4 regions of the Streptomyces sp. CRN 30 genome follow, and region 1 is predicted to be linked to each of the others. Evidence: riboswitches for the same ligand, from Rfam matches in the RefSeq annotation. Region 1 holds a riboswitch; each other region holds the start of a gene.

Region 1 (6,928 bases):
CACCACGACCTCGACCGGTTCGCGGGCAAGGACCTGCTCGTGGTCGGCGCCGGGCAGTCCGCGCTGGAGACGGCGGTGCTGGCGGCGGAGGCCGGAGCGCGGGTACGGGTGGTCGCGCGCGGGCGCGGCAAGGTGGCCTTCGGTGATCCGCCGTGGCGGCAGCCGAGGCTCCGGCCCGAGTCGCCGTTCGGCCGGGCCTGGTCCCTCTGGGCGCTCAGCTACTACCCGCACCCCTACCGCCGGCTGCCCGCCGGCGCCCGCCACCTCCTCGTGCGCCGGGTGCTCGGGCCGCTCGGCGCCTGGTGGCTGCGGGACCGGTTCGAGGGCACGGTGCAGGTACGGGAGGTGCAGCGGATCGTGCGCGCGGGCGGCATCGACGGGCGCCCGACGCTGGTGGTGCGCACCCACGAGGGGCGCATGGAGGAACTGTCGGCCGACCACGTGATCGCGGCCACGGGCTACCGGGTGGACCTGGCGGCGATGGACTTCATCGGCCACGAGTTGCGTACGGAGCTGGCGGTGAGCCGGGGAGCACCGCGGCTCGGGGCCGGATATCGCTCGTCGGTGCCCGGGCTGTACTTCACGGGGCTGCCCGCGGCGGCCTCGTACGGGCCGGTGATGCGGTTCGTGTGCGGCACGGAGTTCGCCTCGCGGCGGCTGGTCAGGCACCTGGCGGCCGCCCACCGGTGAGCGGTGGGACGCGGTGCGTGCCACCGTGAACCGCGCTGTCCGGGGGCGGGAGTTCACGGTGCCGCAAGGGGGTACGTCGTCCGGTTAGCGCCGGACGGATGAGCCCTGCCGGTCCGTATTCTCTGATCATGACGCCGCGCACCGTGTACGCCCTCATCGCCACTGACCTGGACGGAACGCTGCTCCGCGGCGACCACACGCTCTCCGCCAGGTCCCGCTCCGCTCTCGCGAGAGCTGCGGCCGCCGGTGCGCGGCACCTGGTCGCGACGGGACGGCCCGCCCCACTCGTACGCCCCCTGCTGCGGGAGCTCGGCAGCAGGGGGCTTGCGGTGTGCGGGCAGGGCGCGCAGCTGTACGACGCCGGCGCGGATCGGCTGATCTGGTCCGTGACCCTGGACAGGGAACTCGCGGAGACCGCGCTGGAGAAGATCGAGGCCGAGGTCGGGGAGGTGTACGCGGCCGTCGACCAGGACGGGGCGGAGGGGAGCACCCTCATCGAGCCGGGTTACCTGATGCCGCAGCCGATGCTTCCCGCCGTACCGGTGCGGCGGCGCGAGGAACTGTGGGGCGCGCCCATCAGCAAGGTGCTGCTGCGTCACCCCACGCTGAGCGACGACGAGTTGACGGCGGCGGCCCGCCGAGTGGTCGGCTCGCTGGCGACGGTCACCATGTCGGGGCCCGGGACCGTCGAACTTCAGCCATGTGGCGTCACGAAGGCGACGGGCCTGGACAGGGCCGCCCGGCGGCTCGGGGTGAGCCCGGCGGACACCGTCGCCTTCGGTGACATGCCGAACGACATCCCCATGTTCGGCTGGGCCGCACGCGGGGTGGCCATGGGCAACGCCCACCCGGAACTCAAGGCCGTCGCCGACGAGGTGACCCTGTCGAACGAGGAGGACGGGGTCGCCGTGGTGCTGGAGCGGCTGTTTCCGGGGTGAGCGTTGCCGTGGCCGGGTGTGGCCACGCCGGGGAGCCGGGTCAGTACGGACCGAAGACGTTGTCGATCGAGCCGTACCGCGCGGCGGCGTAGTTGCACGCCGCCACGATGTTCGAGACCGGGTCGTACGGGTCGTACACCGTGCCGGAGACGTGGTACGCGGCGAACGTCGGGTCGATGACCTGGAGCAGGCCCTTGGACGGGGTGCCCGCCGCGGCGTTCGAGTCCCAGTTGTTGATGGCCTGCGGGTTGCCGGACGACTCGCGCATGACGTTGCGGTGGATGCCGTCGTACGTTCCCGGTATGCCGTTCTGCCCCATGACGTCCAGGGCCTCACGGATCCAGCCGTCGAGGTTGTCGGCGTAGGTCGTGACGGAGGCGGGGGTGACCGCGGTCGCCGTGTCCGTGCCGGACTCCCCGGCCGCACCGACCGTGAGTTCCAGACCCGGGCGGATGAGTTGCGGGTCGTCACCGACGACCGCGCGGTTGTCCTCGTACAGCTGTCGCCAGCCGCCGTCGACGGCGTGCTCGTCCGCGATCCCGGTGAGCGTGTCGCCCGCGAGCACGGTGTACGTCGGGGCGGCGGCCTGGGGTGCGGTCCGGACCTGGGCCGGCTGTGCGGCACTGGCGCTCGTCGCGCCCATGAGCGGAAGGGCGAGGGCGGCCGCACCGGTTCCGGCGACGGCGAGGACACCTCGGGCGAGCGGGCTGGTTCTGGGGCGGCGGTGCTTGCCTCGTGCGGGCATGGCGCGTTTCCTCTCCGGCGCCTGCGAGGTGAGCTGTCGGGTTCGGGCGGAAAGGTGCCCGGCCGTGCACGGCCCGCACGACGCATGACGAGCGGCGAGTGGTGTGCGCGGCTTCACCCCGAGCCGGTCCGGACCTACTGACCGGCGGCTTGCCTGGGTCCCCCGCTCCTGCCCTGCGTGAGTGAGTCGGTCAAAGGGGTCGCGGGCGGCGGCAGGATTCGGCGTTCCGCCCGGATGGACGTGAACGTATGCGAGAGCACACAGGTGAAACAAGGGTGGATGGGTGACGTGAGTCTCTCTGGTGACGTGCTGGCGGGGCTAAAGGAGATCGAAATGCCCGGTCGGTCGACTCCAACTTTCCTTCTGCAAAGGCAAAGTGCTCGCGCTTCGAAGGTGTGGTCACAAAGGCCCCCGTGTGACTCGACTCACGGGCTGGAAGGATCATGGGGGAAGGGTGTCCGTGCGGAGCGGCGACTGGGGGTGGCGTAAAGGTGGCAGGGAGTCACGGGGCGGTGACGGGAGGCTGCGCCCGTGACACATGGTCCGCACCGGGTATGCGGAGCGGGCGCGGAGCGGATGCGCCGGGTGTCGGGGATGATCACTCGGGGGCCGTGAGGAGAGCCGCCGGTGGAGCCGTGTGGGTCGAGGCATGTCCGTACGTATCAGCTGATCAAGAACATGACCGGTGTGTGCCGATGCCGCCCGGGGTGGACCGGTGGGCGCTCGTGGTGATCGAAAGGTGACCGGATACGCTGACTCGGGTGATGGCAGCGACAGATCGACAAACTATGTCATCGACCTTGAGACCGTGACCGTCCGTGTGACCGACCGTATGACCGTCAGCAGACGTCAGCAGACAGGAGACCTCTCGTGACCGTCGTCGAGCCGTTCGGGCTGAGCGTGCGGGACCAGGCTCTGGAAGCCGATGTCCAGGCCGGATTGACGGCCGTCGAGGAAGGTTTGTTCGAGGCCACGAAGAGCGAGGTCCCCTTCATCCAGGAGGCCGCGCAGCACCTGCTGAAGGCGGGCGGGAAGCGGTTCCGGCCGCTGCTGGTGATGCTCGCGGCGCAGTTCGGGGACCCGCACGCGCCGGGCATCGTGCCCTCCGCCGTGGTCGTCGAGCTGACGCACCTGGCCACGCTGTACCACGACGACGTGATGGACGAGGCGGACGTGCGCCGCGCGGTGCCGAGCGCGAACGCCCGCTGGGGCAACTCCGTCGCCGTGCTGACCGGGGACTTCCTGTTCGCCCGGGCCTCGCACGTGGTGGCCGACCTGGGGCACGAGGCGGTCCGGATCCAGGCCGAGGCGTTCGAACGGCTGGTCACCGGGCAGATCCTGGAGACCGTCGGGCCGCGCGACGGGCGGGACCCCATCGAGCACTACCTGGAGGTCCTCGGCGGGAAGACCGGCTCGCTGGTGGCCGTCTCCGGACGGTTCGGGGCGATGATGTCCGGCGCCGACGAGACGGTCGTGGACGTGCTGACGCAGTACGGGGAGCGGCTGGGCATCGCGTTCCAGCTGGCGGACGACGTGCTGGACGTCGCCTCCGACACCCGCGAGTCGGGGAAGACGCCGGGGACCGATCTGCGTGAGGGTGTCCCCACGATGCCGGTGCTGCGGCTGCGGGAGCGGGCCGCGCGGCTGGGGCTGGCCGAGGACGCCGAGCTGTGCGAGCTGCTGGACGGCGACCTGACCGACGACGCGCGCCTCGCCGACGCGCTGTCCCGGCTGCGGGCCCACCCGGCGCTGGAGCAGGCCCGGCGGGACACCGTGCGGTACGCGGAGGAGGCCCGGTCGACACTGGCGCCGCTGCCGGAGTGCGACGCCAAGAGCGCGCTCGTGGAACTGTGCGACGCGGTGGTGCACCGGGCCGGCTGACGGCCGAGGGTGCGTGGCGTACGCCCCGCACCGCAGGACGGTGGACGCGGCGCCCTCCCGGCGACCCCTACGGGGCGGGGAAGGCGCCGCCTCCGTATGTCATCCCTCAGCAGTACGTGGAATTGATCCCGCGGTCTGACGCTTCCGGATGGCCGATTTGGTCGGATGGAAAGCACCAATCCTCACTGGTTCGGGTGAGAATGGCGGCTCGAGGTGGACGACGACGCGTGCGAGAACGACGCCGTGCGAGTACGACGCCACGGGCACCGCGACGCGGCACGGGCAATGCGGCGCGGTGCGACGACCTGGCCGCCGCCTACTACGGAGGTAAGGCACATATGGCACCGTTCAAATCCGACGACAGCGCCACGACCGGCGAGGCCGGGGACGTGCGCGGCGGACGGCGCAGGGCCGCGCGGTACGTCGTCCCGGTCACCGTGGTGGGCGTGGCGGCCGCGACCATCGGCCTCGTGCCGGCGTTCGCCGGCTCCGGCGATCCCGACCTGCCGGAGGTCAGCGCCCAGGAACTCATCGAAAAGATCGCCGCCTCGGACGTCGATCAGCTGTCCGGCACCGTGAAGATCAGCACCGATCTGGGACTGCCCGACCTGGGCGGTCTGGCGAGCGGCCTCGGGGCGGGTGGCGGGGCCGGGGGCGACGACGGCTCCACCGCCGACCCGTCCGCCCGGCTGACGGAACTCGCCACCGGTACGCACACCCTGCGCGTGGCCGTCGACGGGCCCGACAAGCAGAAGCTGTCGCTGCTGGACGAGGCCGCCGAGTACAGCGTAATCCACAACGGCGACGACGTGTGGGCGTACGACAGCGGTTCGAACGAGGTGTACCACGCGACCGGCGGCGCGGACGGAAAGGACGACGCCGCGCCCGGAACCGTGCCGGGGAACGTGCCCGCGACACCCAAGGAACTGGCCGAGGAGGCGCTGCGGGCGGTCGACGACACGACGTCCGTGACCGTGGACGGCACCGCGCAGGTCGCCGGGCGCGACGCGTACAAGCTGCTCGTCGAGCCCAGGCAGGCCGGCTCGACGGTCGGCGCCGTCTCGGTCGCCGTGGACGCGGAGACGGGACTGCCGCTGAAGTTCACGCTCACCCCGGCGAGCGGCGGCGCGGCCGTCGTCGACGCGGGCTTCACCAAGGTCGACTTCGCCGCGCCCAGCGCCGCCACCTTCGACTTCACGCCGCCCGAGGGCGCGAAGGTCACCGAGGCGGAGGAGCTCGACACTCCGGATGCCGGAACGCACGACTCCGGGCAACTGCCCGAGCCGGGCGAGGAGTTCGCCCAGGGCGCCGAGGGGCTGAAGGGCATGAAGGTCATAGGCGAGGGCTGGAGCTCCATCGCCGCGTTCGACACCGGTGACGAGGGCCTTCCGACGGCGTCGTCCGGCGAGGGCGGCGGCGATCTCGACGGCTTCCTGAACTCCCTCGGCGACGAGGTCAGCGGCCCGTTCGGCTCCGGCACGGTCTTCTCGACGCGCCTGGTCAACGTGCTGATCACGGACGACGGCAAGGCCTACGCCGGCGCGGTCACCAAGGAAGCACTGGTCAAGGCGGCGAACACGGACCGGTGAGGCCGGCCCGGCGGATTTCGACGTCGTCGACGTCGTCGACGAACGGCGACAGTCACACGGGCAGTCACACGGGCAGTTATAGGGGCAATCCCATCGAAACGAGGTCGTAAGTGGAGGAGCTGCCCGCCGCGGACCCGGTGGTGCCGGTGGTGTCGGTGGCACCGGTGGTGACCCCGGCGGCGCCGGTGGCCGCGGACGAGGCCGTCATCGCCACCAGCGCGCTCACCAAGCGCTACCGCGGCGGACAGCTCGCCGTCGACCGGCTCGATCTCGCCGTTCCGGCGGGCAGCGTCTTCGGTTTCCTCGGGCCGAACGGCTCCGGGAAGACCACCACCATCCGGATGCTGATGGGCCTCATCGAGCCCACCTCGGGTACGGCCCGGGTGCTCGGCCGCCCGATGCCGGGCGCCTCCCGGGCCGTACTGCCGCACGTGGGCGCGCTCATCGAGGGCCCGGCGCCGTACGGCTTCCTGTCCGGGCGGGACAACCTGACGCGGTACGACGCGGCCGACCCCACCGCCGATCCGCGCACCCGGCGTGCGCGGGTCGCGGCCGCGCTGGACCGCGTGGGCCTGACGGCCGCCGCGGGCAAGAAGGCGAAGGCGTACTCGCTGGGCATGAAGCAGCGCCCCGGCCTCGCGGCGGCACTCCTCCAGCCGCGGCGCCTCCTCGTCCTGGACGAGCCGACCAACGGGCTCGACCCGCAGGGCATGCGGGAGATCCGGGCACTGATCAGGGAGGTGGCGTCCGACGGGACCACCGTCTTCCTCTCCTCCCACCTGCTGGACGAGATCGAGCAGGTGTGCACCCACGCCGCCGTGATGGCGCAGGGGCGGCTGCTCACCCAGGGCGCGGTGGCCGACCTCGCGGCCGGCGCGCGCGGGCGGCTGGTCGTGGTCACACCGGACGCCGGGGACGCGGCCCGGGTGCTGAAGGAACTGGGGGTCGGCGACATCGTCATGGACGAGGACCGGGTGACGGGCGAGCCGCCGGACCGGGACCTTGCCGTGGTCACCGCCACGCTGGTGACGGCCGGGGTACGCGTACGCGGTCTGACGGTGGAACGGGCCTCACTGGAGGACGCG
Region 2 (6,928 bases), on a different contig from region 1:
GTCACCGAGCTGGTCGGTGATGGTCTTCCAGCCCTCCCAGTCGTCCTCGAACAGCGGGTCCTCGATGGAGACGAGCGGGTACGCCTCGACGAGCTCGGCGTAGTACTCGGTCATCTCGGCGGCCGTGCGCTCCTTGCCCTCGAAGGAGTAGACGCCGTCCTTGTAGAACTCGGAGGCGGCGACGTCGAGCGCCAGGGCGATCTGCTCACCGGGGGTGTAGCCGGCCTCGTTGATCGCCTCGAGGATGAGGTCGAGGGCCTCGCGGTTGGAGCCGAGGTTCGGGGCGAAGCCGCCCTCGTCGCCGAGGCCGGTGGCCAGGCCCTTGTTCTTCAGGACCTTCTTCAGCGTGTGGTAGACCTCGGTGCCCCAGCGCAGGGCCTCGGAGAAGGTCTCCGCGCCGATCGGGGCGATCATGAACTCCTGGATGTCCACGTTGGAGTCGGCGTGCGAGCCGCCGTTCAGGATGTTCATCATCGGCACCGGCAGCAGGTGCGCGTTGGGGCCGCCCAGGTAGCGGAAGAGCGGCAGGTCGGACGCCTCGGAGGCGGCGTGCGCGACGGCGAGGGAGACGCCGAGGATGGCGTTGGCGCCGAGGGAGCCCTTGTTGTCGGTGGCGTCCAGGTCGAACATCGCCTGGTCGATCAGGCGCTGCTCGGTGGCGTCGTAGCCGACCAGCTCCGGGCCGATCTGCTCGATGACGGCGAGGACGGCCTTCTCCACGCCCTTGCCGAGGTAACGGCTGGTGTCGCCGTCACGGAGCTCGATGGCCTCGAAGGCACCCGTGGAGGCACCGGACGGAACGGCGGCACGGCCGGTGCTGCCGTCGTCGAGGCCGACCTCGACCTCGACCGTGGGGTTGCCTCGGGAGTCCAGGATTTCCCGGGCTACGACGACGTCGATGGACGGCACGAGCATCTCCTTCTGGGATGTGACGCGGGTACGAGGGCAGTGGCCCTGCGGGATGAGCCTAACCGGCTCCGGGGGATCGGCCAGCCTGCCGGTCACCCTGGGGACATAACCGAGAGTAAATTGTTTCTGAACGGAACAAACGCGGACCAGTGCGACCGGCCGCCGCCGCGCGCCCGGGAAGCCCCCGCGGCGCGCGCGGACGGCTCGCGGAAAAGCCCCGCCCCGGTGCGCATGGGGGGAACACGCACCGGGGCGGGGCGCCCGTGGGGACGGGGGTGGCCGGCCGGGCCGGCCGTCACCGGTTCGGCCGTCGTCAGCTCAGGTGCAGCTGCTGGCCCGGGTAGATGACGTCGGCGTCGTCGACGACGTCCTTGTTCAGCTCGTAGAGCTTCTCCCAGCCGCCCGCGACGTTCTTCTCGCCGGCGATGCCGCTCAAGGTGTCGCCCTTGACGACCTTGTACTCGCCGTCACCCTTCTTGACCTTCTTGCCGGTCGGGGTCTCGACGGTGGCCCGCTCGGAGGAACGCGAGGCGCGCTGCTCCTGGGTGCTCCCGCTCGGCGCGCTCTGGCTCGGCGCGCTCTGCTCGGGGGCGCTCTGCCCGGCGGACCCGGAGCCCGAGCCCGAGCCCGAACCGGAGCCGGAGCCCGAACCGGAGGTCGACGGGGCGGCCGCGGCACCGTTGTACGCGGCACCGGACAGGCCCGTACCGCAGTTCGGCCAGGCACCCTTGCCCTGGCCCGCGAGGACCTTCTCGGCTATCTCGATCTGCTGGGCCTTGGAGGCCTTGTCCGCGGTGGCGGCGTACTGGGTGCCGCCGTAACCGGCCCAGGTGGAGGCGGAGAACTGCAGACCGCCGTAGTAGCCGTTGCCGGTGTTGATCGACCAGTTGCCGCCGGACTCGCACTGGGCCACGGTGTCCCACTCGGAGGCGGACGCGGCGGAGGCGGAGCCCGCCGTCAGCAGCGGGGCGGCGATCGCGGCGCCGGTGACGCCGGCGAACGCGACGACCTGACTGGCCTTGGACGGACGGCGGTGCTTGGTCTTGTTGCCCTTGTTGCAGGAACGCAGCATGAAGTTGATCCCCTCACCGACGCCTGCGAGGTGAGCTGTCGGGTTCGGGCCGGTCAGATTGCCCGGCCGCGCACGGCGTACTGCCCTGCGCGGCTTCACCCCAAGCCGTTTCCGGGTGTCTCTCGACTCCCGGGCCCGGCACCTACCTTGGGTCCCCCGCTCCTGCCCACGGCGCTTGCGCGACGACTGTTCCCGTACGGCCGTTGGCAGGATTCGGCGTGACGACCGCGGGGCCCGCTGTGGCGAGCGATCACGACGGTAGGCACGTGTGACGCCGGAACACAAAGACGATCAGGGCCTTTGTGACTCATCTCCCACCGAGATCAAATGGTGCATACGGCGCGAATGCGCTCGCGAACTGCCGCGCGTTCCGGCGTCCTTCAGCTGCCCGCCGGACACCCGGAACGCAGCGGTCGGGCGCTGGTCCCCAGCGCCCGACCGGGAACGATGCGATCCGCCTAGAGGGAGCTGCCGCCGGCCCAGAGGCCGTCACCGGAGCGGAGGGTGTACGCGCCACCCGTCAGCTCGCTGACCACGTCGACGGGCTGGGCGGCGTGGCGTCCGGTGGAGGCGGTTGACCCGCCCGTGACGCCGGCGGCCGGCTGCTCGGCGGCACTGTCGCCGCGGTGCCGGCCGGTGCCCTCGGCCGCGTCCGTGGAGGCGTCGGCGGAGGGGGCGGCGGACTCGGAGGGGGAGGCCGACGCGGCGTCGGTCGCCAGGCCCTCCTCCGTCTCGCCGGCGGCGTCCTCGTCACCGCCCGGCTCGCCGGACTCGTCGCCCGACGCGGAGGCCTTCGGGTCGTCCTCCTCCGACGTACTCGCGCCGGAGGCGCCGGACTTGTCGCCGGACGCCGTCTCGTCGGCGGTGCCGGCACTCGGGGAGGCGCTCCCGGTGGAGCCGCTGCCGGGCGTGGTCGTACCGGCCGCCGGCGTGGCGGACTCCGACGAGCCGGACGCGCCGGAGGAAGCGGAAGACCCGGAGGAACCGGAGGACTTGGTGGAGCCGCCCTTCGCGCTGGTGTCGGTGTCCGCCGCGTCGTCGTCGCCGGCGAGCCCGGCGAGCACGCCGCAGGTGGCCCAGGCGATGGCACCCCGGTCGGCGAGCATGCTCTCGGCGACGGCTATCTGCTGGGAGCGGCTCGCCTGGTCGGCCCTGGGGGCGTAGTCCAGACCGCCGTACTTCTCCCAGTCGCTCTGGGACATCTGGAGTCCGCCGTAGTGGCCGTTGCCCGTGTTGGCGCTCCAGGACCCGCCGCTCTCGCAGTCGGCGACCTGGTCCCAGACCGTTCCGTCGGCCGCGCTCGCCCCGCTCGCGCCGAGCAGCGGGATCGCGATGGCGGATCCGGTGACTCCCGCCGCGACGAGGAGGGCCGGAGCCTGACGGGGGCGCCGGTGACGACCGTTCCCGGAGAGCATGCGGTTGCCTTTCACACGACAGCAAGGAGCGGCCCGGCCGGCCCCGGTGTGAGGCGCGCCGGTCGCGTTGATGCGTGAACGTAGCCGCAGTCGATCACTTGTCACAAGTCAATGCAGCGCAGATCACGCGCAGATCACGAACTTGATCAAGCGTCACATTCGTCCGGCTGTGCGAGGTCGCGCGATCACCTCCGACGTGCACTTCCGGCGTCATGACCGAACCGGTGCGAACTCCACGGGAAGCGTGCGCAACCCCCGCATAATGAGCCCGCCACGCCACCGCAAATCGGCTGGATCCATCGCAAGTCCGAGGTCCGGAAGGCGGGTGAGGAGCGTCGCGAGCGCGGTCTGCCCCTCCAGCCGGGCCAGGGGTGCGCCCAGGCAGTAATGGATGCCGTGCCCGTACCCGAGGTGTTGGTTGTCACGGCGCGAGAGGTCGAGGACGTCCGGGTCGGCGAACCGCTCCGGATCGCGGTCGGCCGCCGCGAGCACCACGAGCACGGGGTCGCCGGACGCGATGTCCTGCCCGCCGATCGTGAGAGGGCGGGTGGCGAAGCGCCAGGTGGCGAGCTCTACGGGGCCGTCGTAGCGCAGCAGTTCCTCCACGCCGGTCGCGAGCAGGTCGCGCTCGCCCGCGGCCAGCGAGCGCTGGAGGCGTTCGCGCTGGCCGGGGTGGGTGAGGAGGGCGTACGTGCCGTTGCCGATCAGGTTGACGGTCGTCTCGAAGCCGGCGAAGAGCAGGATGAAGGCCATCGCCGCCGCCTCGTTCTCGGTGAGGTGCTCGCCCTCGTCGGAGGCGCGGATGAGACCGGAGATGAGGTCCTCGCCGGGGGCGGGGACGTCGGGGAGTGCCTCGCGCTTGCGGTGGATGAGGTCGGCGAGGTAGCCGCGCATCTTCTTCACGGACCGGGCGACACCGCCCCGCGGCCCCCCGCCGTGCCGGATCATCATGCCCGCCCAGTCCCGGAAGTCGTCCTGGTCCTCGCGGGGGACGCCGAGCAGGTCGCAGATCGCGTAGATGGGGAGCGGGAAGGCGAACTCGTGGATGAGGTCGGCGCTGCCGCGTTCGGCGAACCCGTCGATGAGCTGGTCGGTGAGCTCCTGCACCCGGGGGGCGAACTCGGCCACGCGGCGCGGGGTGAACGCCTTGGAGACCAGCCGACGCAGCCGGGTGTGGTCCGGCGGGTCGATGTTGAGCAGGTGCGTCATCAGGTCGGCCTTGCGCTCGCCCGGGATGCCGGTCTTCCCCTTGGCGTGGGCGGGTTCGTCGTGGTGCGCCGGGTTCTTGGACAGCCGCGGGTCGGCGAGCGCCTGCCGGGCATCGGCGTAACGGGTGACCAGCCAGGCCTCCACCCCGCTGGGCAGCCGGGTCCGGTGCACGGGCGCGTGCTCGCGCAGCCAGGCGTACGCGGGATAGGGGTCGGTGGCGAACTCCCAGGTGAAGAGCGTGGGCGCGGCGTCGGCGGGCCGGGGTTGCTGGGTCACCTCCCGACCGTATCCGGCGGGCTGCGGGGCTCGCCGGTGGGTGCGGTCCGCGCTCGCGCCCGACCGGCGCCGTACCCGGTACCGGCGGCCCGCCGTGCACGGATCCACAGGCTCTCAGGCCCCGCCCAGGCCCTCCGCGCCCCGTATGGCGTCACGGTACGCGCGGGCCGCTGCTCGCAGGGCCGCCTCGGGGTCGACGCCCGTGGCCTCGGCGCGGGCCGCCAGGGCGAGCAGTTCGTAACCGACGCCCTCGCCCTGGGGCAGCGGTACGTCGAGGCCGGCCGTGCGGGCGCGGGAGGAGAGCTTGGCGGCGAGGGCCAGGCCGGGCTGGCCGAGGGGGACGCCCTCGGTGACCGACGAGCGCCGCTTCTCGACCGCCTTGGTGCGCAGCCAGTGCTCCTTGACCTCCTCGGGCGTCGTGGCCCTCGCGTCGCCGAAGACGTGCGGGTGGCGGTGGATCAGCTTGGCGACGATGCCGCCCGCCACGTCGTCGACGGAGAACGGCGCGTCCGGGTCCTCCTCGGCGATGCGGGCGTGGAAGACCACCTGGAGCAGGACGTCGCCCAGCTCCTCGCGGAGCTCGTCACGGTCGCCGTCCTCGATCGCCTCGACGAGTTCGTACGCCTCCTCGATGCCGTACTTCGCCAGCCCCTCGTGGGTCTGCCGGGAGGACCAGGGGCACTCGCGGCGGATCCGGTCCATGACCTGGACCAGGTCGAGGAGGCGGGCTCCCGGCAGGTCGTACGAGGCGGGGAGCAGCTCCAGCTCCGGCATCCGGACGCGGCCGGAGCCCGCCAGGCGCGCCAGGCCGTCGGTGAGCAGCGGCTCGCCCTCGCCCGACGCGACGACCACGACCGTGCGGCCGCCCGCGCAGGCGTCGACCAGGTCGGGGGCGGTGGGGGCCGTCTCGGCCACGGCCACGCCGGCGTCCCGGAGGTACGGCAGCTGCGGGTGCGCGCCGTCCGCGCACAGGACGCGGTCGGCGGTGCGCAGTGCCTGCCAGGCGGGCCAGGAGAGCAGTCCGGGCGCGACGCGGTGGCTGGTGGTCAGCAGGACGATACGGCCGGGTGCGCCGTCGGGGCTCATTGCGTTCACGCCTCGAACGTAACCCACGGCACCGACGGCACCGGACGTTGTCCACAGGCTGTGGACAGTGGCTCTACGCCGGCTGCTCCGCCGCCGCCGTGACCTCCCGGACCCAGGGTGTCGTGGCGTCCGCCCGGCTGCTCCGCTCGACGTCCCAGGTGCCGTAGCGGGGGTTGAGGTCCACGTCGAGCTCGCCGGAGGCCTTCGACAGGGCCTGCCAGAACACGGCCTGGCCCTGCTCGTCGCTCATGTCGGCGCCGAGCGCGGCGGCCAGCTTCTGGGCCTGGAGCTCGGTGCGGAGGTTGTCCTCCAGGCGCTGGGGCGGGACTCCGTACTGCTGCAGCCAGGCCGCACGCAGGGCCTCGGCGCCGCCCGCCTGCTGTTCCAGGGAGGCGCGGAAGCCCTGGATCTCCTTGCGGGTGACGCGCACACCGGCGTCGGCCGAGGCGTGGTCCAGGACCCGGTCGAGGACCATGCCGTGCAGGGTGTCGCGGGTGAGCCTGCCGGTGCCGGCGACGGCCTGCTCGTACTGGGCGTCGTCGACGGTGGCGGCCCGCTGGGCCGCGCGCACTTCGCCGACCCGGCTCTCCAGCTGCGCGACCGTGATCCGCTGGTCCCCGACGACGGCCGCCGCACCGGGATGCGCCTCGTCGCCGCAGGCGGTGAGGGCGGGGCCCGCGGCGGCGATCGCGGCGGCGAGGAGGAGCGCGGTGCGACGGCGACTGCTGCGGCGGTGCAAGGTGGCCTCCCTTGGGAAGCTCTCTCTCGGAGAGCTTGTGCGACGGTGCACAAAGTCCTGCGGTGATCGATGGTAGGCAGTGGCCCTGCTCTCGGCCAGCCATTCGACCAACGATTCACCGGCACTTCGGGCACCCCCGCACCGCCGTGGCCCGCGCGCGTGCCGTCAGCGCACCCGTCCCAGCCACTGCAGCGTCCGCCGCACGTCCGCCGCCAGCGGGTG
Region 3 (6,928 bases), on a different contig from region 1:
TCGAGGTCCCGGTCATCGAGGCCGCCGTCGACGAGGAGCTCGCCCGGTTCGCCGCGGAGGGCCCCACCGCCGAGGAGATGGAGCGCGCCCAGGCCCAGCTGGAGCGCGAGTGGCTGGACCGGCTCGGCACGGTCGCGGGCCGCGCCGACGAACTGTGCCGGTACGCGGTCCTGTTCGGCGACCCGCAGCTCGCGCTGACCGCCGTGCAGCGCGTCCTCGACGTGAGCGCCGAGGAAGTGCGGGAGATCGCCAAGGCCCGCCTGCGGCCCGACAACCGCGCGGTGCTCGTGTACGAGCCGGTCGCCGCCGAGGAGGCCGCGGAGGATCCCGAGGCCGCCGCCACCGCCGTAGCCACCGACGAGAACGAGGAGCCGGCGAAGTGACCGAACTCGCCACCATGGACTTCCACCCGCAGCCCCGGGCCGGCGAGGCCCGGCCCTGGGCGTTCCCGGCCCCCGAGCGCGGCACCCTGGACAACGGGCTGACCGTGCTGCGCTGCCACCGCCCCGGCCAGCAGGTCGTCGCCGTGGAGGTGCTGCTCGACGCGCCCCTGGACGCCGAGCCGACGGGCCTCGACGGCGTCGCCACGATCATGGCGCGCGCCTTCACCGAGGGCACCGACAAGCACTCCGCCGAGGAGTTCGCCGCCGAGCTGGAGCGCTGCGGCGCCACCCTCGACGCGCACGCCGACCACTCCGGCGTCCGCATCAGCCTCGAGGTGCCCGTCTCCCGGCTGCCCAAGGCGCTCGGCCTGCTCGCCGACGCCCTCAGGGCGCCCGCGTTCGACGACGGCGAGGTCGAACGGCTGGTGCGCAACCGGCTCGACGAGATCCCGCACGAGCTGGCCAACCCGGCCCGCCGCGCCGCCAAGGAGCTCTCCAGGCAGCTGTTCCCGGCCTCCTCGCGCATGTCGCGCCCGCGCCAGGGCACCGAGGACACCGTCGCGGCCATCGACTCGGCGGCCGTGCGCGCCTTCTACGAGAAGCACGTCCGCCCGGCCACGGCCACCGCGGTCGTCGTCGGCGACCTCACCGACGTGGACCTCGACGGGCTGCTCGGCGACACCCTGGGCGCCTGGACCGGCTCCTCGGCCGAGCCGCGGCCCGTGGAGCCGGTGACCGCCGACGACACCGGCCGCGTCGTCATCGTGGACCGCCCCGGCGCCGTCCAGACGCAGCTGCTCATCGGCCGCGTCGGCCCGGACCGGCACGACCGGGTGTGGCCCGCCCAGGTGCTCGGCACCTACTGCCTCGGCGGCACCCTCACCTCGCGCCTCGACCGCGTGCTGCGCGAGGAGAAGGGTTACACCTACGGTGTGCGGGCGTTCGGCCAGGTGCTGCGCTCCGCGCCCGACGGCACCGGGGCCTCGCTGCTCGCCATCAGCGGTTCCGTCGACACGCCCAACACCGGTCCCGCGCTGGCGGACCTGTGGACCGTGCTGCGCACCCTCGCCGAGGGCGGCCTGACGGACGCCGAGCGCGACGTCGCGGTGCAGAACCTCGTCGGGGTCGCGCCCCTGAAGTACGAGACGGCGGCGGCCGTCGCGGGCACGCTGGCCGACCAGGTCGAGCAGCACCTGCCCGACGACTACCAGGCGACGCTGTACCGGCAGTTGGCCGAGACGGGCACGGTGGAGGCCACCGCCGCCGCCGTGAACGCCTTCCCCGGGGACCGGCTGGTGACCGTCCTGGTCGGCGACGCGGCACAGATCGAGGAGCCCGTGGGCGCCCTCGGCATCGGCGAAGTGACCGTCGTCCGGGCGGAGTAGGGGCCGGGCGGGGCCGGGCGGACGGAAGCCGCCGGCCTGGCGCCGACAGCGGGACCCTGGTGGCTGAAGAACCACCAGGGTCCCGCTTTGCCCGTATTGGGGCCGAGTTGGGCTGTCTGCCCTGTGGCGTACGCTACAAAACCTGTCTTTCGTTTGTTGTTCGAAAGACGGGACCCTTAGCGTCGGTCCGGCTGTTCGTCAGGCACCATGCCGCACCCGCGGCGCCGGACAGTCATCGCCGAGTCCCCGCATGGCGCGAGCCAGGGGAGCCGGGGACCCAACCGAAGTCCCCTGGGGTGAATCGGGCGCTCTCCACCTGGTGGAGGGAGCTCGTAGGAGACCTTCCTGCTCCGAACCCGTCAGCTAACCCGGTAGGCGAGAGGGAAGGAAAGGACCAGCCACTTCATGGCGTTCAGCTGCGCCACCGGGAAGCACCGTCGTCCCAGCCGGGTGAAGCAGGCCACCACGCGCACCGTGGGTGTCGCCGCGCTCACCACCACCGGCGTCATCGGGACCCTGGCCTCTCCCGCGCTCGCCGCGGACCCCTCCGCCGAGCAGACCGGCCTCACCCTGGCCCTCAGCATCGGCGACTCGATGGCCGAGCAGGTCGGCGCCCAGGCCGCCGCCCAGCGGCAGGCAGCCGAGGCGGCCGCCGCGCAGAAGCGGGCCCGCGAGGAGGCCGAGGCGCTGGCGGTGCAGCTCGCCTCGGTGAAGGCCGAGGAGGACCGCGAGGCCGAGGAGCGCGCCGCCCGCGAGGCCGAGCGCAAGCGTCTGAGCACCTATGTCTCCCCGATCGCCGGCTCGTACGTCTCGACCGGCTACAAGAGCGGTGGCGCCGTCTGGTCCTCCGGCAGCCACACCGGCGTCGACTTCCACGCCGCCTCCGGCACGGCCGTCCAGGCGGTCGGCTCCGGCACCGTCGTGGAGGCGGGCTGGGGCGGCTCGTACGGCTACCAGATCGTGCTCCGGATGAACGACGGCACGTACACCCAGTACGGCCACCTGTCGTCCATCGGTGTGTCCGTCGGCCAGGCGGTCGTCCCGGGCCAGCAGATCGCCGTCTCCGGGGCGACCGGCAACGTCACCGGTGCGCACCTGCACTTCGAGGTCCGTACGACGGCCGAGTACGGCACCGACATCGACCCCGTCGCCTATCTGCGCGCGCACGGCGTGAACGTCTGACCCCCTGAGACGTTCATCCTGCGGCGACAGTCCCTCAGGCGACGACCCATGGGGCGGCGCCCCCTGGACCGGAGAGCGAGCCCCCGGCGGCGGACACCCCGCCCCGCGCCCGAAGGCCCAGAAGCCCCAGGAAGCCCCGGCTCTCCCCCGAGCCGGGGCTTTCGCCGTCCGCGGTGGCGCGCTCCGTGGTGACGCGCCCTGTGGTGAGGCGTTCCGTGGTGAGGCGTTCCGTGGTGAGGGGTCAGTGCGCCGCGTCCGTTGCGGCATGTCGTGATGACATGTCCGTTGTGACACGTCCGCTGTCCAAAAAATATCCATGGATTCCGGCCCGGCGTCGGAAATTCCGGTGCCCTGCAATAGAGTCGCGGGAACACGCGTCAATCGGCGGCGCATCACGGGTATTAAGGCGGAGGTCCGGTCATGCGTATTCCGGCGCACTCGGTATGCACGGCGATCCGTGATGACATCGTCGCGGGGGTCCACGAGCGCGGCAGCAGACTCACCGAGGAAGTGCTGGCCCGCCGCTACGGCGTCTCGCGCGTCCCCGTGCGCGAGGCCCTGCGCACCCTGGAGGCGGAGGGCTTCGTGGTCACCCGCCGGCACGCGGGCGCGTGTGTCGCGGAGCCGACCGAGCAGGAGGCCGCCGACGTGCTGGAGATGCGCACGCTGCTGGAGCCGCTGGGCGCCGCACGGGCCGCCCAGCGCCGCACCGAGGCACACCTCAAGGTGCTGCGCGGCCTGGTCAGACTGGGGCAGGAGCGGGCGCGCCGGGGCCACAGCGAGGACCTGCGCTCCTTGGGCGGCTGGTTCCACGAGACGCTCGCCCAGGCGTCCGGCAGCCCCGCGCTGACCTCGACCCTCGCCCAGTTGCGGCACAAGATCGCCTGGATGTACACGGTGGAGGCGCCCGCCGATCCGGTGCGGTCCTGGGCCGAGCACGGCGGCATCGTCGACGCCGTCGCGCGCGGGGACGGCGACCGGGCGCGGGCGATCACGGCCCTGCACCAGGAGCGGGCGGCCGACACGCACCGGCTGCGCTTCCCCCACGGGGACCGCGCCGACCGTGTGAGGACTTCGCAACACCACGTAAACATGTCGAGCGCGCGGCATTAACACGGAAGCCGTATACAAAGTGCAGTGTAATTTCCGGGGGGCTTTTTCCGCTGCCTGCGCAGAGGATATAGAGCTGCGCGCGGAGAGGAATTGCACCGTCGGCCAGCGGCGGAATGCGCCACCCGCCGGAAGGTAATGTGAAGGGCCCGCCCGGCGAATCGGACGAGCCCTTCACGTATGCGTATGCGTCGGTGACGGCTACGGCGTCACCCCGGCGCGGCTCAGACGGTCTCGGGGAGCTCGTCGAGCCCCTCGGAGACCAGCTTGGCCAGCCGGTCCAGCGCGGCGTCCGCGCCCTCGGCGTCGGAGGCGAGGACGACCTCCTCGCCGCCCTTGGCGCCGAGGCCGAGGACCGCCAGCATGGAGGCCGCGTTGACGGGGTTGCCGCCGGCCTTGGCGATCGTCACGGGGACTCCGGAGGCCGTGGCGGCCCGGACGAAGAGGGAGGCGGGACGGGCGTGGAGGCCCTCGGCCCAGCCGACGTTGACGCGGCGCTCAGCCATGTGTTGATGCCCTTCGGTGTTGCGGTGTCTTTGACCCATCGACGAAGCGGTCCCGGACGCGGCCCACGGCCTGACCCCGATCCGGTTCCGGTCCCCAGGCTGCCTCGCCCCGCTGTCGGGGGCGAGCCGTACGCTGGGGAACCATGCAGACCTCGCCGGACCGGCACGAGTACCCCGCTCACTGGGAGGCCGACGTGGTGCTGCGCGACGGCGGCACCGCGCGCGTCAGGCCCATCACCGTCGATGACGCCGAGCGTCTCGTCAGCTTCTACGAGCAGGTCTCGGACGAGTCGAAGTACTACCGCTTCTTCGCGCCGTACCCACGCCTGTCCGCCAAGGACGTGCACCGCTTCACCCACCACGACTTCGTTGACCGGGTGGGACTCGCCGCCACGGTGGGCGGCGAGTTCATCGCCACCGTACGCTACGACCGCGTCGACGCCGACGGCCTGCCGTCCTCCGCGCCCGCCGACGAGGCGGAGGTGGCCTTCCTGGTGCAGGACGCCCACCAGGGCAGGGGCGTCGCCTCGGCCCTCCTGGAGCACATCGGCGCGGTCGCCCGGGAGCGGGGGGTCCGCCGTTTCTCCGCCGAGGTGCTGCCCGCCAACACCAAGATGATCAAGGTGTTCACGGACGCCGGGTACCAGCAGAAGCGCAGCTTCGAGGACGGCGTCGTCCGCCTCGAGTTCGGCCTGGCGCCCACCGACCGCTCCCTCGCCGTGCAGCGCGCGCGGGAGCAGCGCGCCGAGGCGCGCTCGGTGCAGCGGCTCCTCGCGCCGGGCTCGGTCGCCGTCATCGGCGCGGGCCGCGCGCCCGGGGGAGTGGGCCGCAGCGTCCTCGCCAACCTCCGCGGGGCGGGGTTCACCGGGCGCCTGTACGCGGTGAACCGGACCGTGGGGGACGAGGCGGAGCTCGACGGCGTCCCCGTGTACCGCTCCGTCGGCGCGATCACCGAGCCGGTCGACCTCGCGGTCGTCGCCGTCCCCGCGGAGCAGGTCCCCGCCGTCGTCGCCGAGTGCGGGGCGCACGGGGTGCAGGGGCTCGTGGTGATCTCCGCCGGGTACGCCGAGAGCGGCCCCGAGGGGCGCGAGCGCCAGCGCGAACTGGTGCGGCGCGCCCGCACCTACGGGATGCGCGTCATCGGGCCCAACGCCTTCGGGATCATCAACACCTCCCCGGAGGTCCGGCTCAACGCTTCGCTCGCTCCCGAGACGCCGCGCCACGGGCGCATCGGGCTGTTCGCCCAGTCCGGTGCCATCGGCATCGCCCTGCTCTCGCGGCTGCACCGGCGCGGCGGGGGAGTGACCGGGGTCACGGGCGTCTCCACCTTCGTCTCCTCCGGCAACCGCGCCGACGTCTCCGGCAACGACGTCCTGCAGTACTGGTACGACGACCCGGACACCGACGTCGCCCTGATGTACCTGGAGTCGATCGGCAACCCGCGCAAGTTCACCCGCCTCGCCCGTCGTACGGCCGCCGTCAAGCCGCTGGTCGTGGTCCAGGGGGCGCGGCACGGCGGAGCGGCGCCCACCGGTCACGCCGTACGGGCCACGCGGCTGCCGCACGCCACCGTCTCCGCGCTGCTGCGGCAGGCCGGGGTGATCCGGGTCGACACGATCACCGAGCTGGTCGACGCGGGCCTGCTGCTGGCCCGCCAGCCGCTGCCCGCCGGCCCGCGCGTGGCGATCCTCGGCAACTCTGAGTCGCTGGGCCTGCTGACGTACGACGCGTGCCTCGCCGAGGGGCTGCGGCCGCTGCCGCCGCTGGACCTGACCACGGCCGCCTCCGCGGCGGACTTCCACACGGCCCTCGCGCGCGTGCTCGCCGACGACGCGTGCGACGCCGTCGTCGTGACGGCCATCCCGCGGGTGGGGGAGGCCCCGGCCACCGACGAGGACCTCGCCGAGGCTCTCCGCTCGGCCGCCGCCGCGGCCCCGGCCAAGCCGGTCCTCGTGGTCCACGTCGAGATCGGCGGGCTGGCCGACGCTCTCTCCGTCGTGTCCAGGACGGCCGGCGCCGTCCCGCGCACCGACCCGCCCCCGCCCGACGCGCGACCGGCACCCACGCGCGCGGCGGACACCCCGCCCCCCGACGACGTCCCGCCCTCCGAGGACACCCGGCGCATACCGGCCTACCCCGCCGCCGAGCGCGCCGTCCGCGCCCTCGCCGAAGCCGTCCGGTACGCCCAGTGGCGCCGCGAGGCGGCCGAACCGGGCAAGGTCCCCGCGTACGACGACATCGACGAGAAGGGCGCCGCCGCGCAGATCGACACGCTGCTCGAGCGGGGCGAAGGGCAGACCCTGGGCGCCGCGCAGACCCGCGAGCTGCTCGCCCGGTACGGGATCGAGGTGCGCGAGGCCCG
Region 4 (6,928 bases), on a different contig from region 1:
AGGGCCATTGGCAGAGGGCCAGAGGACCGTCGGAGGAGGCGCGCTCCATGGGCAAGAACGAACCGTCCGCCCGCTACGTCCTGCCGGAGTTCACCGAACGCACCGGCGCAGGGGTGCGGACGCTCGATCCGTACGCGAAGCTGCTGGCGGAACGGATCGTGTTCCTGGGGACCCCGATCGACGACCGCTCGGCGAGCGACGTGACGGCGCAGTTCATGTATCTCGAGCACGCGGCGCCGGACCGGGACATCTCGCTCTACATCAACTCACCCGGCGGCTCGTTCAGCGCGATGACGGCCGTCTACGACACGATCCAGTACGTCTCCTGCGACGTGGAGACCATCTGCCTCGGCCAGGCCGCCTCGGCCGCCGCGGTGCTGCTGGCCGGCGGGACGCCGGGCAAGCGGTACGCCCTGCCCGGCGCCCGCGTGCTGGTGCACCAGCCGTCGCTGCCCGAGCCGGTCGAGGGACAGGCGAGCGACCTCGCCCTCCGGGCCGACGAGTTGCTGCGCAACCGCGCGACGCTGGAGGGGATGCTCGTACGGCACACCGGCCGGAGCCCGGAGCAGGTGCGGGCCGACATCGAGCGGGACACGGTCCTGGACGCCGCCGGAGCCGTGGCGTACGGCCTGGTGGACCGGGTCGTCGAGAGCCGCAAGGCCTCCCGCGCCCTGCCCGGTGGGAGGTGAGCCGCCGGTGCTGCCCCCCGAACTGCCACCGCTGCCCGCGCTGACCCGTGCCGAGGCGGAGCTGATCGACCGGTACCTCGACGTGGTCGACCTGCTGGGCCGGATCAACCCGGCGCGCCCGGGCGACACCTACCGCGGACTGCGCGCCGCACAGGCCCTGGTGGGCAGGGCGACGGCCCTGCGCACCGCTCTCGAACTGATGCACAAGCGAGGGGAGAGCGAGTTGCACGCCCCGACCCTCGCACGCGCCCTGCGGGTGCTCGACGGCGAACGGCGCACCACCCGTGTCACCGTGCCACCGGAACCGGGCGGCTGACGCGGGTTCCCCACCACGGGAGTACGGCACGAGGGCCCGGCACGGGGCGCACGCCGCTCCCGTCGGCGCATCCGGCACGGAGCGCGCGCGGACCGGACCGCATACCCACGAACGGCCTAAGGGCCCGTCCTCCCCAAGACGCGCAGAAGTTGCGCACTCCGTCCGCACCAGGGACTCAGCCGCCGCGCCGCCCCTGGTGCGAGGACCTCGGCTCCCTCGGCCCGCGTCGCCGGAAGGGGCTGTCCACCCGAACAGGTGAGTGGTGAGTAACCCCACAAATCTCCGATTCCGCTCGGTGATTGCGACATTCGTGCGTCAAGATCCCTACCGACGACAAGCCCCCGCCGCAGCGGCGGGGCGGTCCGGGCGGACGCCGAGTCCTGCCACCGCACGGATGACGGGTCGACAGAAGTGGATCGGCAGGAGTGGAGGACCCGAGCACGACGGGCCGCCGGGACGAACACCGTTCCGAGTGGTCCTTGGGGTGAAGCCACGTCATGACGTGGCCGGGCTACTTCGCCAGCCCGAATCCGACAGGTCATCCTTCACAGGCGGCTGACGAAGGGTTGCGCATGACTGCGCTCAATCGTGTCCCGTCGCTGCTCGGCCGGGCCGGCACCGCATCGTTCCTCACCATCGCCGCCGTGGGCGGCAGCCTCGTGGTCCCGGGTGTCGCCACCCAGGCCGAGGCGACCTCGCCGGCGTCGAAGGCGCTGAAGATCGCGGCGTCGAAGCAGGGCGCCCCGTACGCGTGGGGCGCCACGGGCCCGAACCGGTTCGACTGCTCCGGGCTGACGCTGTACGCGTACAAGAAGGCGGGCAAGAAGCTGCCCCGCACCGCCGCGCAGCAGTACAACAAGACCAAGAAGATCTCCGCATCCAAGCGCAAGCAGGGTGACCTGGTCTTCTTCCACTCGGGCAAGAACGTGTACCACGTCGGCATCTACGCCGGGAGCGGCAAGCTCTGGCACTCCCCGAAGAGCGGGGACGTGGTGCGCAAGTCGAAGATCTGGACGAAGAGCGTCTGGTACGGCCGGGTGGCGTGACCTGCCCGGGGCGACGGCTTCCCGTGCCGTCGCCCCTCCTCGGTCCCGGCCCGGCACACCCACGACGTGCCTGGTGGGACGCGTCCCGTGCGGGCGTGACCACGCCCGGACGGGTTACACGTTCCCCCATGGCCGACCACCAGAGCTCGCACACGGGACGCAACGAGACGCCGCTCGAGAGAGCCGACCGCAACTTCATCGAGCTGCTCCAGGAACTGCGCGTCACCCAGACCGGGGTGCAGGTCCTCTTCGCCTTCCTGCTGTCGATGGCGTTCACCCAGCGCTTCGAGTCGCTGGACACCTTCCAGCTCGCCACCTACGTGACCACGCTGCTGCTGGCCCTGCTCTCGGCCATCATCTTCGTCGCGCCGGCCGCCCTGCACCGCTCCCTCTTCCAGCAGAACGCCAAGCCGCTGATCGTCCGGGTCTCCGACCGGCTGGCCACCGTCGGCATGGTGGTGCTGATGCTGGCGTTCACGGGATCGGTCACCCTCGTCGTGGACGTGGCGCTGGACCGCGGGGCCGGCATCGCCGCCGGAGCGGGCACCTTCCTCGCCTGCACGGGCCTGTGGGGCGTACTGCCCCGCCTGGTCCTCCGGTCGGGATCCCGCGACGACGCCGACGAGACGTCCGCCGGGGCACCGGAGACGGTGTCGTCGTCCCGGGGACCGCGCGAGCCGATCCACTGACCCCCCGCCGCCCGGGCCCGCTCAGGGGTCCTGCTGCCCGGCCGCCGTCAGCGGCGGCTGCGCCGACGTCACCCAGGGCAGTTCGATGGCCACCGTCTTGCCGCCCTCCCGGGTGGGTCTCATGCTCAGTCTGCCTCCGCACTCGGCGGTCAGCCAGCGGATGATGACCATGCCGCGGCCGTTGTCCTGCTGCACGGCCGCGGGCAGCCGTTTCGGGAACCGCGGGTGACTGTCGGTGACACCGATGTGCAGGTGCTCGTCGCGGTCGAGCGCGATGTCCACGGTGAACGTGGGCGACTGTCCGAAGGTGTGCTGGACGGCGTTGGTGGCGAGTTCGGAGACGATCAGCCGTACGGTCTCGCCGATCTCGGCGTCGCTCGGCAGGCCCCATTCGGACAGGACACCGGCGACATAGGTGCGGGCCGCGGAGACCGAGGCCGGGTCGCTCGGCAGAGTGACGGATGCTTCCTGGTGGTCTGCCATAACCACGTCGTCCCTTTCCCACGAGACCGCCGGTCCGCCACGGAAGGAAGGATTCGGGTACGGTCCCGGACTGGTGCTTCGCGCCAGATTGCCATCACTGAGGGTGCTCGCGGCACCGATCCGCCAAGATGTGCATATATCTGTCGCTCGAAGCGGTGAACTCTCCGACGACCGACCGTATTTGGGCGGCCCCATTGGTCCATCCTCTACCGTCGCCCCGACACCGCGGCCGGGCGGAAGGAGAGACCCATGCAATACGGTCCTGCGGTGCGCCGTCGCAAGCTCGGTACCGAACTGCGCCTGCTGCGCTGCCGCTCCGGCCTCACCAGCATCGAGGCGGCCCGGCTCGTCGGCTGGCACCAGTCGAAGGTGAGCCGGATCGAGACGGGTTCCAGCGGGGTGAAACCGGCCGACGTCCGCCGGCTGCTCGACGCGTACGGGGTGGCGGACACCGAACTGCGCGAGCTGCTGCTGGCGTTGGCGGGCGGCGAGGACGGCGGCGGTCGGCAGAACTGGTGGCACGCCTACCGTGGGGTGCTGCCGCCGACGTACCGCGATTTCATCAGCCTCGAGTCGCAGGCCGGCGGGATGTGCACGCTGGAGACCTCGGTGGTGCCGGGCCTGCTGCAGACGCCCGAGTACGCCCGTGCGGTGACCCGGGCCACGCTGGAGGGGCTGGCGGACGACAAGCTGGACGCGCTGGTGGAGGTGCGCATCGCACGCCAGGACGTGCTGCGCGCGGACCCGCCGCTGCGGCTGGACGCCGTCCTGGACGAGGCGGTGCTGCGCCGGCGGGTCGGCGGGCCCGAGGTCATGGCACGGCAGTTGCAGCGGCTCCGGGAGGCGGCGGCGCTGCCTCAGGTAAGGCTGCAGGTATTGCCGTTCACCGCGGGGGAACACATCGGCCTCACCGGTCCTTTCGTCATCTTCTCGTTCTGCAACACGGCCGATCTGGACGTTGTCGTGCTCGACCACTTGACGAGTAGCCTCTACCTCGAACGGAAAGAAGACCTCCAGGCCTATGTGGAGGCCTTCAACGCCCTTCGCTTCCACGCCCTTTCGCCCGAGGAATCGTTGGATTACATCGCCGGGATAGCCGCCGGCGCATAAGGAGGCACCATGTCAGCTCTGCCTCGTCATGTCCCTTCGAGCACCGCGCTGCACGATGTGCAATGGCTGCGCAGCAGTCGCAGCACGGGAATGAACAACTGCGTCGAGACGGCGCGCCCGCATACCGGCTCCCGCGCCGGTCTGGTGGCCGTCCGCGACTCGAAGAACACGACGGGACCCGCTCTGCTGTTCACCCCCGAAAGCTGGGAGGAATTCATCTCCGCGCTCCGGTGACAAGTGACTTCCTGTCACCCGTCACCGCCGGGAATCTCGACGCACGGCCGTGTCACGCCGACTCACGGCCGCGTCCCGCAGATCACCGCGACGGCCCGGTCCAGCTGCCCGTCGGTGAGATCCGCCCGGGCGGTCAGCCGCAGCCGTGACACCCCGTCGGGCACGGACGGTGGGCGGAAGCAGCCGACGGCGAGACCTGCCGCCCGGCAGTCGGCCGCCCACCGTACGGCCCGCTCGGGCGAAGGGGCGCGTACGGACACCACGGCGGCGTCGGGCCGCACGGCATCGAGGCCCGACGCCGTCAGCCGGGTGTGCAGCTCCGCCGCCACCTCCCGTGCCCGGGCCGCGCGCCCGGGTTCCCGGCGCAGCAGCCGCAGCGCGGCCAGGGCCGCACCGGTGGCCGCCGGGGCCAGGCCCGTGTCGAAGATGAACGTCCGGGCCGCGTTGACCAGGTGGTCGATCACCCGCTCAGGGCCGAGCACCGCCCCGCCCTGGCTGCCGAGCGCCTTCGACAGGGTGACGGTCACCACCACGTCCGGCGCGCCGGCGAGTCCGGCCGCGTGCGGGGCGCCCCGGCCGCCGTCGCCCAGGACGCCCAGCCCGTGCGCGTCGTCGACGATCAGTCCGGCGCCGGCCCGGCGGCAGACGGCGGCCAGTGCGGCGAGGGGGGCCGCGTCGCCGTCCACCGAGAAGACCGAGTCGGAGACGGCCACGGCCGGACCCGGATGCGTGCCGAGCGCCCTGCCGACGGCTTCCGGATCGGCGTGCGGGACGACCTGGGTGATCCCCCGGGCCAGCCGGCAGCCGTCGATCAGGGAGGCGTGGTTGCCCGCGTCCGAGACGAGCAGCGAGCCGTCCGGTGCCAACGCGGTCACCGCGGCGAGGTTGGCCGTGTACCCCGAGGACAGGACGAGGGCCGCCTCGGAGCCGCAGAAGCCGGCCAGCTCGCGCTCCAGTTCGCCGTGGAGTTCGGTGGTGCCGGTGACCAGCCGGGAGCCGGTGGCCCCCGCGCCCCACCGGCGGGCCGCCCCGGCGGCGCCCGCGACGACCTCCGGGTGCCGGGCGAGCCCCAGGTAGTCGTTGCTCGCGAGGTCCAGCAGCGAGGACGCGGCGGGGCGGGGCCGCAGGGTGCGGACGAGTCCGGCGCGCCGGCGGGTGCGTGCCTGCTCGTCGATCCAGCCGAACGCCATGGGTCCTCCGGGCCTGCGGGGCGGGTGACACGCCTGCGGCCGGTGTGCCGACGGCGCCGTTTGTGCACAGTGGACAGACACTAGCCATCCGGCGGCCCGACCGCAGTAGTGGCGATACCCACATTCCGGACGGCCGCCGTTGTGCGATCCCTCCTTGGCCCGGGGCGCTCCCGTACGCCAGGATCGCCTTCCATGGACCTGCTGAGCACACTCGTGGACAAGGGGCTCCGGCGCGCGTCGCCGACCCGCGGAGAAGCGCTGGCCGTCCTGGCCACGTCCGACGACGACCTGCTGGACGTGGTGGCCGCCGCCGGCCGGGTGCGGCGGCACTGGTTCGGCCGGCGGGTGAAACTCAACTACCTCGTCAACCTCAGGTCCGGACTCTGCCCCGAGGACTGCTCCTACTGCTCCCAGCGCCTCGGTTCGACGGCCGGCATCCTCAAGTACACCTGGCTGAAACCGGAGGAGGCCGCCGATGCGGCGACCGCGGGGCTGGCGGGCGGCGCCAAGCGGGTCTGTCTGGTGGCCAGCGGCCGCGGCCCGACCGACCGGGACGTCGACCGGGTCTCCGAGACGGTACGGACGATCAAGGAGCGGAACGGGGACGTCGAGGTGTGCGCGTGCCTCGGCCTGCTCTCCGACGGCCAGGCCGAGCGGCTGCGCGCGGCGGGCGCCGACGCCTACAACCACAACCTCAACACCGCCGAGGCGACGTACGGCTCCATCACCACCACGCACACCTACGCCGACCGTGTGGACACGGTGCACAAGGCGCACGCGGCCGGGCTGTCCGCCTGTTCCGGGCTCATCGCGGGGCTGGGCGAGAGCGACGAGGACCTGGTGGACGTGGTGTTCTCGCTGCGCGAGCTGGACCCGGACTCGGTGCCGGTCAACTTCCTGATCCCGTTCGAGGGCACCCCGCTCGCGAAGGAGTGGAACCTCACCCCGCAGCGGTGCCTGCGCATCCTGGCGATGGTCCGGTTCGTCTGCCCGGACGTGGAGGTGCGGATCGCGGGCGGCCGCGAGGTGCACCTGCGCGGCATGCAGCCCCTCGCCCTGCACCTCGCCAACTCGCTCTTCCTCGGCGACTACCTCACCAGCGAGGGCCAGGCGGGCCGGGCGGACCTGGAGATGATCGCCGACGCCGGGTTCGAGGTGGAGGGCACGGAGC

What was found. A riboswitch is a leader RNA that binds a small molecule or an ion and turns the genes downstream of it on or off. The one in region 1 is predicted to bind cyclic di-AMP.
Positions count from the first base shown of each region.
Region 2: linked by a shared signal. The riboswitch ahead of UW392_RS38290 (transglycosylase family protein) and the one ahead of UW392_RS21295 (LysM peptidoglycan-binding domain-containing protein) in region 1 are both predicted to bind cyclic di-AMP.
Region 3: linked by a shared signal. The riboswitch ahead of UW392_RS38965 (M23 family metallopeptidase) and the one ahead of UW392_RS21295 (LysM peptidoglycan-binding domain-containing protein) in region 1 are both predicted to bind cyclic di-AMP.
Region 4: linked by a shared signal. The riboswitch ahead of UW392_RS63715 (C40 family peptidase) and the one ahead of UW392_RS21295 (LysM peptidoglycan-binding domain-containing protein) in region 1 are both predicted to bind cyclic di-AMP.

Region 1 covers NZ_JAVRHI010000202.1:26,005-32,932, reverse strand. The annotation lists gene UW392_RS21305 (FAD-dependent oxidoreductase) at 1-690, shown strand, start outside; gene UW392_RS21300 (HAD family hydrolase) at 819-1,628, shown strand; gene UW392_RS21295 (LysM peptidoglycan-binding domain-containing protein) at 1,669-2,373, opposite strand; cyclic di-AMP (ydaO/yuaA leader) riboswitch at 2,379-2,575, opposite strand; gene UW392_RS21290 (polyprenyl synthetase family protein) at 3,244-4,254, shown strand; gene UW392_RS21285 (sigma-E factor regulatory protein RseB domain-containing protein) at 4,593-5,843, shown strand; gene UW392_RS21280 (ATP-binding cassette domain-containing protein) at 5,993-6,928, shown strand, end outside.
Region 2 covers NZ_JAVRHI010000362.1:328-7,255, forward strand. The annotation lists partial or broken gene eno (phosphopyruvate hydratase) at 1-909, opposite strand, end outside; gene UW392_RS38290 (transglycosylase family protein) at 1,223-1,981, opposite strand; cyclic di-AMP (ydaO/yuaA leader) riboswitch at 1,987-2,165, opposite strand; gene UW392_RS38295 (transglycosylase family protein) at 2,440-3,396, opposite strand; gene UW392_RS38300 (cytochrome P450) at 3,607-4,881, opposite strand; gene UW392_RS38305 (nucleoside triphosphate pyrophosphohydrolase) at 4,996-5,967, opposite strand; gene UW392_RS38310 (SurA N-terminal domain-containing protein) at 6,041-6,706, opposite strand; gene UW392_RS38315 (serine/threonine-protein kinase) at 6,872-6,928, opposite strand, start outside.
Region 3 covers NZ_JAVRHI010000368.1:7,526-14,453, forward strand. The annotation lists gene UW392_RS38955 (pitrilysin family protein) at 1-383, shown strand, start outside; gene UW392_RS38960 (pitrilysin family protein) at 380-1,768, shown strand; cyclic di-AMP (ydaO/yuaA leader) riboswitch at 1,995-2,161, shown strand; gene UW392_RS38965 (M23 family metallopeptidase) at 2,174-2,950, shown strand; gene UW392_RS38970 (GntR family transcriptional regulator) at 3,371-4,063, shown strand; gene UW392_RS38975 (HPr family phosphocarrier protein) at 4,285-4,566, opposite strand; gene UW392_RS38980 (GNAT family N-acetyltransferase) at 4,710-6,928, shown strand, end outside.
Region 4 covers NZ_JAVRHI010000550.1:3,135-10,062, forward strand. The annotation lists gene UW392_RS63705 (ATP-dependent Clp protease proteolytic subunit) at 48-689, shown strand; gene UW392_RS63710 (hypothetical protein) at 697-1,005, shown strand; cyclic di-AMP (ydaO/yuaA leader) riboswitch at 1,367-1,574, shown strand; gene UW392_RS63715 (C40 family peptidase) at 1,578-2,051, shown strand; gene UW392_RS63720 (DUF6328 family protein) at 2,180-2,740, shown strand; gene UW392_RS63725 (ATP-binding protein) at 2,762-3,223, opposite strand; gene UW392_RS63730 (helix-turn-helix transcriptional regulator) at 3,473-4,333, shown strand; gene UW392_RS63735 (DUF397 domain-containing protein) at 4,343-4,567, shown strand; gene UW392_RS63740 (8-amino-7-oxononanoate synthase) at 4,630-5,757, opposite strand; gene bioB (biotin synthase BioB) at 5,950-6,928, shown strand, end outside.